DNA from 3 places in the Coralliovum pocilloporae genome. Region 3 is predicted to be linked to each of the others. Evidence: riboswitches for the same ligand, from Rfam matches in the RefSeq annotation. Region 3 holds a riboswitch; each other region holds the start of a gene.
The links. A riboswitch is a leader RNA that binds a small molecule or an ion and turns the genes downstream of it on or off. The one in region 3 is predicted to bind cobalamin.
Positions count from the first base shown of each region.

Region 1: another riboswitch for cobalamin. It lies ahead of RA157_RS12975 (ABC transporter ATP-binding protein); the one in region 3 lies ahead of RA157_RS08920 (DUF4198 domain-containing protein).
Region 2: another riboswitch for cobalamin. It lies ahead of RA157_RS02980 (aromatic ring-hydroxylating oxygenase subunit alpha); the one in region 3 lies ahead of RA157_RS08920 (DUF4198 domain-containing protein).

Region 1 is NZ_CP132542.1:2,830,283-2,833,555, reverse strand. Features, by position in the region: gene RA157_RS12980 (ABC transporter substrate-binding protein) at 1-797, opposite strand, end outside; gene RA157_RS12975 (ABC transporter ATP-binding protein) at 802-1,623, opposite strand; cobalamin riboswitch at 1,730-1,947, opposite strand; gene chrA (chromate efflux transporter) at 2,000-3,273, opposite strand, start outside.
Region 2 is NZ_CP132542.1:628,117-631,389, reverse strand. Features, by position in the region: gene RA157_RS02985 (FAD-binding oxidoreductase) at 1-58, opposite strand, end outside; gene RA157_RS02980 (aromatic ring-hydroxylating oxygenase subunit alpha) at 64-1,299, opposite strand; cobalamin riboswitch at 1,405-1,599, opposite strand; gene RA157_RS02975 (5-oxoprolinase subunit B family protein) at 1,766-2,527, shown strand; gene RA157_RS02970 (5-oxoprolinase subunit C family protein) at 2,524-3,273, shown strand, end outside.
Region 3 is NZ_CP132542.1:1,916,431-1,919,703, reverse strand. Features, by position in the region: gene RA157_RS08925 (hypothetical protein) at 1-284, opposite strand, end outside; cobalamin riboswitch at 423-646, opposite strand; cobalamin riboswitch at 742-932, shown strand; gene RA157_RS08920 (DUF4198 domain-containing protein) at 1,091-1,882, shown strand; gene cbiM (cobalt transporter CbiM) at 2,013-2,639, shown strand; gene RA157_RS08910 (NikL family nickel/cobalt ECF transporter subunit) at 2,636-3,273, shown strand, end outside.

The sequences.
Region 1 (3,273 bases), 910 kb from region 3:
ATCAGGCCCTTGGCACCATCGCCATTCTGGTAATCCAGCAGGATCAGGAATTCCGGATTGGCAGCCGCAACGGCTTCCCAGGACGCGGTTCCCCAGCTGGTTTCCATGTCACCGGTGACATTTTCGCCGCCTGCAGCATCGATCATTGCCGTGGTGATGGCATACTTCCCGGCGGTAAACGGCTTGTCCGCACCGGAATCATAGAGGAAGACGCGCTTGCGACCCTCAGCAGGCACAGCGTCTTTCAAGGCCGCCAGTTCTTCCTTCCAACCCTTGACCAGAGCTTCCGCTTCATCGGCCTTGTCAAACACCTTGCCAAGCCGCAGGACATCACCAAACAGCAGGTCCATTGAGGCAGCTGGACGTGTTTTGTCCAGGTGGATACAGCTCTCGGACAAGACCATGGTCTTGATGTTGTGTCCTTTCAGAATATCCGGCGTCACATCTCCACCCGGCTTCATGCCGTAATACCAGCCGGCAAAGAACAGATCCGGAGATGCGCCCAGGAGATTTTCCAGAGACGGATATTTCGGGGCAAGTTCCGGTATGTCCCCGCGTTTCTTCTCGAAATCGGCGCTGGTCTTGTACCAGCCGGAAATGCCGGTCACGCCGACCATCTTGTCCTGCAGGCCGAGCGCGAATGCCATCTCGCTCATATTGATATCGTGAACCACCAGCCGTTCAGGCGTGGTCTCGAATGTGAGTGGCTGACCGCAATTATCAACCGTTACAGGCTCGGCCTGCACGGCTGTGGCCATGAGCAATGCAGAAAGAGCTGCACCGTAAAATCTGATCATCAGTCTATCCTTTGGTTTGAATACAGGTGTTGGAACGCTCTCGAGAGGCTTCAGCCTTCCCAAGATCAAGTGTCGGGAGAAAACCTCGCCCATCCGGATGCGCCAACCGGAGCAGGTCCACGTCAAAAACCTGCCGCACATTCGGTGTGGAGAGCGTTTCAGACGGGGAGCCAAGATCGATCAGCCGGCCGCCATCAAGCAGAGCAACCTTGTCGGCAAAACTATCGATCAGGGTCAGGTCATGGAGTGCAGCAATAACCGCCATGCCGAACCCTGAAACAAGGTTCAGAATGTCGCCACGAGCCCTTGGATCAAGGTGGTTGGTCGGCTCGTCCAGAACCAGCAGGTCCGGTTTCTGACAAAGTGCGCGGGCTATCTTTGCCTTCTGGCGTTCGCCCCCGGAAATCCGGTCCATGCGCTTGTCCGCAAGTGACCCAAGGCCGAGTGCATCCAATATGGCATGCATGCCTTCCGCAGTTTCTGCCTGGCTGAGCTGATCCTGTCGGGCGCGGGTTCCCAGCCCTACATATTGCGTGACAGACAGGCGTCCATCTGGATCATCCGCCTGCCCCACATAGGCAATCTGCCGGGCCCGCTCTTCAAAGCTGAGCGTCTGCAGGCTGCGGCCATTCAGCCTGATTTCTCCGTTATCCGGGCTCAACAGGCCGCAGATGGTCCGGAGCAATGTGGTTTTGCCTGCGCCATTCGGACCGACCACAGCGAGCCGTACGCCATGGCTGACCCCAAAGCTCACGTCAGACAGCAAAGCGTCGCCCCGCTCGGAGTGAACGGTGACAGCATCAAGTTCCAGGAAAGATGATCCCATCTGCCTTGTGCTCCGCGATCCGGCGGCGGCAGGTCAAAAGGCAGATTGATCGGGTGACATTGAGATGTGCCATCCGGAGCCCCTTAACCGGACTTCCCCGCCCGGGTTGAGTGAATTCCTGATGGCAGGTCTCCTGACTCGCGGATTACAGCGCTCCCGACCCTTCCCGGCCTGTTTCAGGCCAGTGGTTTTGCCGGGTTTGCTCCTCGCTCACAGTTGCGGGGGCAGCTACGGATTAGGCACCTGATGGTTAAGCCTCACCGTATTCCCTTTTCATTCCGGAAATATGCTCGATTCCCGAAAACCATCGGTTGATGAATAACCCCGTTCAGGAGGTGGAGCAAGATGAAATCATCCCGTTTATCCAAGCACCTGCTCAGACGAGCGAAAGGCTGGCCAGCACGAGTGAAAGCCCTCCGCAGGCGCAGAGGGTGAGAAGGACACTCCGACGGAGGCTTAGCAGCAGCACCATAGCCAGCGCGATGAAGATAAGAACAGCATCATTGAAGCTGCCGAGCTCAGGCCGCAACAGGGTCAGGACAGCCAGACGCTCTGTTGTCACAGTTTCAAACAGCACGTGGATTGCAAACCATATGGACAGATTGAGAATGACGCCAACCACTGCCGCCGAAATGGATGCAAGCGCGGCCCGCAATCGGGGTTTTGATGTGAGCCAGGCAATATAAGGGGCACCCGCAAAGACCCAGAGGAAACAGGGTGCAAATGTTGCCCAGAGCGTTACCCCTGCCCCCAGAACTCCGGCCCATAGACTAACATCGCCCTCAGCCCGTGCTGCTGCCAGAAACCCGACGAACTCTGTCACCAGTATCAAAGGCCCCGGTGTGGTTTCCGCAAGACCGAGTCCGTCAATCATCTCTGTCGTGCTCAGCCAGCCATGGTTCTGCACCGCGTCCTGCGCCATATAGGCCAGAACCGCATAGGCCCCGCCGAAGGTCACCGTTGCAAGCTTGGAGAAAAACAGGCCGAGCTCAGTGAGAATGGGCAAACCGGTTACCGGCTCAACCAAAGCCAGCGGCACCATCCAGATGGCGAGCCAGACCAGAATAGTGGCACAGGTTCTGGACAAGGGGATATGAGGTCGGTCAATCACCGTCCTCTCACCCGCCTGTGCCGTGACAAAGCCGAGACAGCCTGCCGCCAGAATGATGACAGGAAACGGAATTCCGAGAAAGAACAGCGCCACAAAGGAAAGCCCGGCGGTCCACCAGTGCAGCCGCGATGTCAGGCTGCGCCTGGCAATCCGCCAGAGTGCGTCAAACACGATCACCAGAACGGCGGCCTTCACTCCGAGAAACAGGGCTTCAAGAGATGGTGTGTTGCCGAAGGTTACATAGAAGCCCGCAAAAGCCAGAACCACCAGCGCCCCCGGTAGAACAAACAGTAACCCGGCCACCAGACCACCCAGAACTCCGTGTTGCCGCCATCCCGCGTACGTCACCAGCTGCATGGCCTCCGGCCCCGGCAGCAACATGCAGAAAGACAGAGCATTCAGGTAATCCTGCTCACTCAGCCATTTCCGCTCTTCCACGACCATCCGGTGAACCAGGGCAATCTGAGCTGCAGGCCCGCCGAAAGACAGAACCCCGATCTGCCACCAGACCCGGAAGGCTTCATAAAAACCCGGGCGGG
Region 2 (3,273 bases), 1.3 Mb from region 3:
CGTCGTCCGACCAGATGGCGGAATCGTCCAGGGTTTCGAAATGTTGATGAAGACCCATTTCGCCTACTCCGCAGCCGCTACATTCAGTCTTCTCATGCCGGAGAGAAGACGCTCGCAGTACCAGTCAATGAACTGGATAACACCGCTTTCCTGGGTTGGAGAGTACGGGCCGGGCTCATAAGCCGGTGAATTGATGCCGCGCTGGTTGTCCTCAACCACGCGACGATCTTCATTATTGGTGGCTATCCAGACTTCTGTCAGGCGTTTCAGGTCATAATCGACACCTTCCACCGCATCCTTGTGCACAAGCCATTTGGTGGTGACCTCTGTTGTGGTCGGGGAAAGCGGGGTGACGCGGAAGACGATGGAGTGATCCGGCAGGAAGTGATTCCAGGTGGTCGGGTAGTTGAACTTCAACAACGCACCCGCATCATTGAACGGAACAGAACCCAGTTTTTTGCTGACGGCTATCTTGCCATCCATCGTGTAGCTTTCCGCCTTCTCCTTCAATGGCATTCTGGCAAGCCGGTAGCGCCCGTCTGCGCTCAGATGGAACCCGGAGGCCAGTCCGGCCTGTTCACAGCGGTCAAAATGTGCCTGAAGGTGAGGAGGTGTTGTGCCGCCCTCGATGCCGGTAACCGCTGGATCATCAGGGAATGTGCGGCAGAGTGCGGGATGGTTTCCACCGCAATGGTAGCATTCGCGGTTGTTTTCCCAGACCAGTTTCCAGTTGCCATTCTCGACGATGGAGCTTTCATAAGCGACCTTGGCATTGCCGAGGTCATGATGCCGGAGATAAGGCCGGGCCAGCTCTGCAAATCGATCGAAGTCCGGGGCATGGTTGGCGAGGCAGATGTAAACAAGGCCTTCCAGCTCGCGACAATGGACAGGTTTCAGACCATGCTTGCTGGCGTCAAAATCAGGACCCATGTCTCGCGCCCAGAGAAGTGAGCCGTCAAGTTCGTAGGTCCACTGATGATAAGGGCAGACCAGTTTTGGCGTATTGCCCTTTTTAGCGGTGCAGACGGCCGATCCGCGGTGGCGGCAGGCATTGTGGAAGGCCCGAATGACCTGATCCTGACCGCGAACGATGATGACGGAGTAGGCACCGACCTGATGGGTCACATAACTGCCAGGCTTTGCCAGTTCACATGCGGGGATCGCAAACAGCCAGTCCTTGTAGAAGATCTCGGACATGTCATAGTCGAAGATGGACTGATCTGTGTAGAAAGGCTGCTCAAGCGAGTGAGCGGACTTGCGATTAAGCAAGTGCATGAAAATATCGGATTGCTGATACATGATCGACCTGATTTTCTGCCGCTACCCCGCGGCAATACAGGCAGGCGAAAGTGAGGGCGCACCGGAAAGACAGGCCGGATCCACGCCGTTCACCGCCACCCGCGGTTGACGTTGACAAACAAGGCTGGTTTCCGGACTTGGACGGGGTCTCGCGACCGACATGGCACCTTCCCGGATTTCCTCAAACCCAGTGGTTTTTGCCACGTTCTGCCCGTCCTTACCGTTGCGGGGGCAGTGCCGGATTTTCACCGGCTTCCCAATTCTCCGCCCGCAGGCGGCACCTTGATTTTCCGGACGTTAGACCGATTCAAAACTGTATCTGACGACAAAAACGACATGATTTAAAATAGAACAGACACCATGTTTCCGACTGTGTTGTGAACCGCTTGGTTTAAATCCGGTCTTCACAAACCGGCTCGACCATGTACAAATCGGAACCTGTTTTCTGTTTGAAAGAGTGTTCGTTTTGACGCTGTCGTCTTCTGTCTCTGAACCACAATATCCGTTGATCCGATCGGTCGGTGAGGCGGCGGTGACCGTTGAGTTTGGTGACAGGCTTGATGAGCGTTGCAACACGGCGGCCATCGTGTTTGATGCGGCCTTGCGGACGATGGCCCTGCCACAGATCCTGGAAACAGCACCTACCAATCGATCTGTGCTGATCCGGTTTGATCCGCTTGACCTGGCTCCACAGACCCTGCGTGGACTTCTTTCAGATTTGCTGTCTGACCGGGACTGGTATGCATCTGAGTTGCCGGAGGGGCGAAGTCTCTGGCGTATTCCAGTAAAATATGGCGATGAGGAAGGGCCAGACCTTGAGGATGTGGCCGCTCTTCTGGGTGTTGAGGCAGAAGACGTGATACATCAGCATTCTGCGGACCGCTTGCGGGTAAACATGATCGGCTTTTCACCGGGATTGGCCTATTGCGGAGCTTTGCCGGAGCCATGGGACTTTGCCCGGCTTGATCATGTCAAACCGGAAGAGCCGGTTGGGTCGATTTGTGTTGCTGTTCGGCAGACCGTTATTTTCCCTATAGCCATGCCAACAGGCTGGCGGCGGATCGGGCTGACACCATTCCGCAATTTTGATCTCCAGCGTGATCCGGTTTTCCTGATGGAACCCGGTGATGAAGTGGCATTCAAGCCAATCTGCAAAGATGAGTTTGAGGATCTGATGACGCGTGTTCTGTCCGGCGAAAGCGTAGTGGAGCGGGAGGTGCTGTCGTGAACCCTGTTCTCCGCGTTTTGTCCGCCGGGCCTGCTGTCAGTGTGCAGGACCTGGGGCGTCCCGGCTATCAACGTTATGGCGTGACCGAAGGCGGGGTGGTTGATGCCTTCGCCTATCGGGAAGGTTCAGCCCTTCTGGGGCAGGCATCAGAGCTTGCAGTGCTTGAGTTTTATGGCCTTGGTGGTCGTTTCCAGGCGGAGTATGGAGCTGTCGATGTGGCGCTGACGGGGGCATGCTTTCGAGCCTCCGTTGATGGCACACCTGTTGTCTGGCGTTCGGCATTCCGGCTTGAAGAGGGGCAGGTGCTCGATATCGGTGGCGCGTCCGGTGGTGCTTATGGTTATCTGTCTGTGGCTGGCGGTTTTGATGTGCCGATGGCCATGGGCGCGCGTGCGACCCATGTAAAGGCGGGGTTTGGCGGGTATCAGGGGCGGATGCTTCAGGCGGGCGATTGCCTGAAGATTGGTGATGGTCCTGCACGATCGAAGCTTGGGGAAGCCCTGCCGGAACCCGGGTATTTCGGACGGTCTGTCATTCGCATTCTCTGGGGTGCGCAGGCGCATTATTATTCAGAGGATGAGCGGGCCCGGTTTCTGGCCACCGAGTTTCAGGTTTCCTCCAAGCGGGACAGAATGGGGGTTCGGCTGGATTTTGCCGCAGACCCGTTCAACACTGAAATGGCTCTGTCGGGAACATCTGACGCGATTTCTCTCGGCGATATTCAAATTCCGGGGGACGGTTTCCCA
Region 3 (3,273 bases):
TGCGATGTGGCGCGCCAGTCGAGCGGCATACTGGCCACCTGCTCCATGAGCTCGGCAACTGGCCCGGACGCGTCAGGACCGGCTTCTTTCAGAAGTGCCCGCGCCGCTTCTACAGGATTGACGTGATCAGGCAGACTTGCCAGCCAGAGCCCCAGCGCCAGACCGGCCTGGTCTGACCGGCCATAATGCGTCCGCTCTCTTCTCTCTCTGCGGGAGGATCTGGCTGATCGTCTCCGCATGCCGGTCATTCGGCCATTTATGGAATTCAGGTCTGTCGCGTCCATACCAGTATCCTTTCGTACAGGCTCCAGCCTGCTGTGGTATGTTCGCGGGGAGTTGTCAGATGGACGCCGGATGGCCTGAGCCACCAAATCGCCCCTGCAATCGCCCTCCGCGATTCGGTAGCCAAGGCACACCATCAGGCATGCCGGTTTCATCAGGCTGGTTTCCGGACTGAAGAGCGGTCAGATGACATCTGAACCTGCGTAACACCTTCCCAGGACAGACATCCCAGTGGCCTTGGTTACGCGCAACTCTATCACCGTTGCGGGGGCAGTGCCGGACTTAGCATACGCATCACCGGCTTCCCAATTATCTGCGACACATCTTGTGGGTGAATCGCAGCACCTAACGTACTCATCATCACGAGGTTTCATGCAGATTGCAATCCGCAATCATCCGAATGGGGAAAATTTGTCATAACCGTGGCATATCTGAATTGCGCTTACGGCAATCCAGTGCTACATCCCGTCGCTGACGGTTCCGTAGATTAATAGGGAATGTGGTGCGGCCTCCGGCCAAATCCTCAGCTGCCCCCGCAACTGTAAGCGACTACGACGGTTCATAAAGCCACTGGACAGATCTTTGTCCGGGAAGGCGAACCGCTCGCATGACCCGCAAGCCAGGAGACCTGCCGTCAACCGATGATCGCGACCAAATGCGGGCGTTCATCGATGGTGTCCCGACGCCGGGGTGAGCGTCAGGTCTAAAGGCGGCATTGCCTGACACCAGTCGTATGCGTCTTTGGCCTTTGAAGTCCCCGAGCGTCTCCATTGTTTTCCGCTCCCTCGTGAGCTCATGGAGACCTTACATGTTGAAGAAAATCCTGGCGGCCACAACCGCCGTACTTATCGCAGGCACAGTGTCTGCTGCAGCCCATTTCCAGCTTGTCTACACACCGGAAGTCAATCTCGAAAAAGCTGGCGACGTTCCGTTCAAGCTCATCTTCTGGCATCCGTATGAAGCAGGCCATGTGATGGATATGGGCCAGCCGGAAGCCTTTTTTGTCATCCACAAAGGCAAGAAGACCGACCTTCTGGGCGCTGTTAAGCCGATCTCCTTCAAGGGCCCGACCAATGATGCCGCTGCTTTTGAAGCATCTGCCAAGGTCAAGCGCAACGGCGACTATATCTTCGTCGTCGAGCCGGCTCCCTATTATGAAGGCAGCGAAGACATCTACATTCAGCAGATCACAAAAAGCTTTGTGAACAAGGGCGGTGTGCCGACTGACTGGAATTCTGCCCTCGGCCTTAAGACCGAAATCGTGCCGCTTGTAAAGCCAACCAACATTCTTGCCGGTTCCACCTTTACCGGTCAGGTTCTGGCAGACGGCAAGCCGGTCGCCAATGCCGAGCTCGAAATCGAGTACATGGCTGCTGAGCCGGATATGGAAACCAATGCGGCCAAACCGGCAACAGTTACGCCTCCTCCGGGCGGTGCCGTTGCTCTTGTGACCGACGAAAACGGCATGTTCTCCTTCGGCGTTCCAAAAGCCGGTTTCTGGGGCTTTGCCGCTCTTGGCTCTGGTCCTGTCAAGGAACATGAAGGCAAGGAACTTTCCCAGGATGCAGTTATCTGGATCCGCGCCTACGATATGGAATAGAGCCTAGGGTCAAGACTCATTGCTCATGCCCATTCTGTTCATCTGGGACGTACAGAATGGGCAGAAACAAGAGCGCCGGACGAAAAAATGACTATCGCGGAATGGACGTAAACAATGAGTTTTGACCCTAATGCATATCGTTGACGGAGCACTTTCAACAGAAGTCCTGATCGGGGGCGGTATCATCACCGCCGCCGGCCTGGCACTTGGGCTCCGAAAGCTTGATATGGAGCGCATTCCGGCTACGGGCATTCTGAGCGCCACATTCTTTGTGGCGTCTCTTGTGCATGTGCCGCTTGGTCCGTCCAGCGTGCACCTGATCATGAACGGCATGGCAGGTGTTATTCTCGGTTGGGCCGCCTTTCCCGCGCTTTTTGTGGGCCTTCTGCTACAGGCCGTGTTCTTCGGATTTGGCGGCGTTACCGTTCTCGGCGTCAATGCAGCCAATATTGCGTTGTCAGCAGTTATTGCAGCTGCAATCTGCCGCCGTGGCATCTCCTCTCCCAATCTGAAGATTGCCATGATCTCAGGCGGTATTGCAGGGGCGCTGGCCATCGGGCTGACAGCCCTGTTTGTCGGTATCAGTCTGGCTTTTTCCGGTGAAGAGCTGATTCCTGCAGCCAAGCTTGCTTTCTTCGCCCATATTCCCGTAATGATTATCGAGGGTCTTTTGACCGGTGCAGCTATTCTTCTGGTCCGCAAGGTCAAGCCGGAACTTCTGTCGGCCTCCATTCCAACTGCGGGGCGATCCTCATGACACTCTTTCAGTTTTTTGCACGCCTGGCCCTGGTCGCCTGCTTCTCCCTTTCCATGCTCACACCTGCCCTGGCCCATAAAGTCATTATCGGGCTTTACGCGGAAGGAGATCATATCGAAGGGGAAGTCGGCTTTTCCAACGGAGATATGGCGAAGAATGTGCTCGTCGAGGTTTTTGATTCGTCCGGAAAGAAACTGGGCGAAACCAAAACCGATGATGAAGGCATTTTCATTTTCAAACCGACAATCCGGATTGACCATGTCTTTACATCCAATCTCGGACAGGGGCATGTGGCCAATGGCACGCTGACTGTTGATGAAATGCCGGAAAGCCTGAAGGCGGGATCTACCCCCCAACAGCAAGCCTCCACCACATCAGGCCCTGCAACAACAGAAACTGGCGAACCTAATAATTCCGCCTCAGCAGCCGTGAACAAGGAAGAGCTGGAAGCAGCGATTGCCAAGGCTGTTGCAAAGGGTGTCAGGCCCTTGCGCAAGGAACTGCAGAGTTTCCAGGACAAGCTGGACCTGCAAAGGGTTCTCGGCGGTATCGGCTATATTGTCGGCCTGTTCGGCGTTGGTTTTTATCTAGCAGCCCGGCGAAAGCTGGCTGACCAGAACAGCGGAAAGGCCTG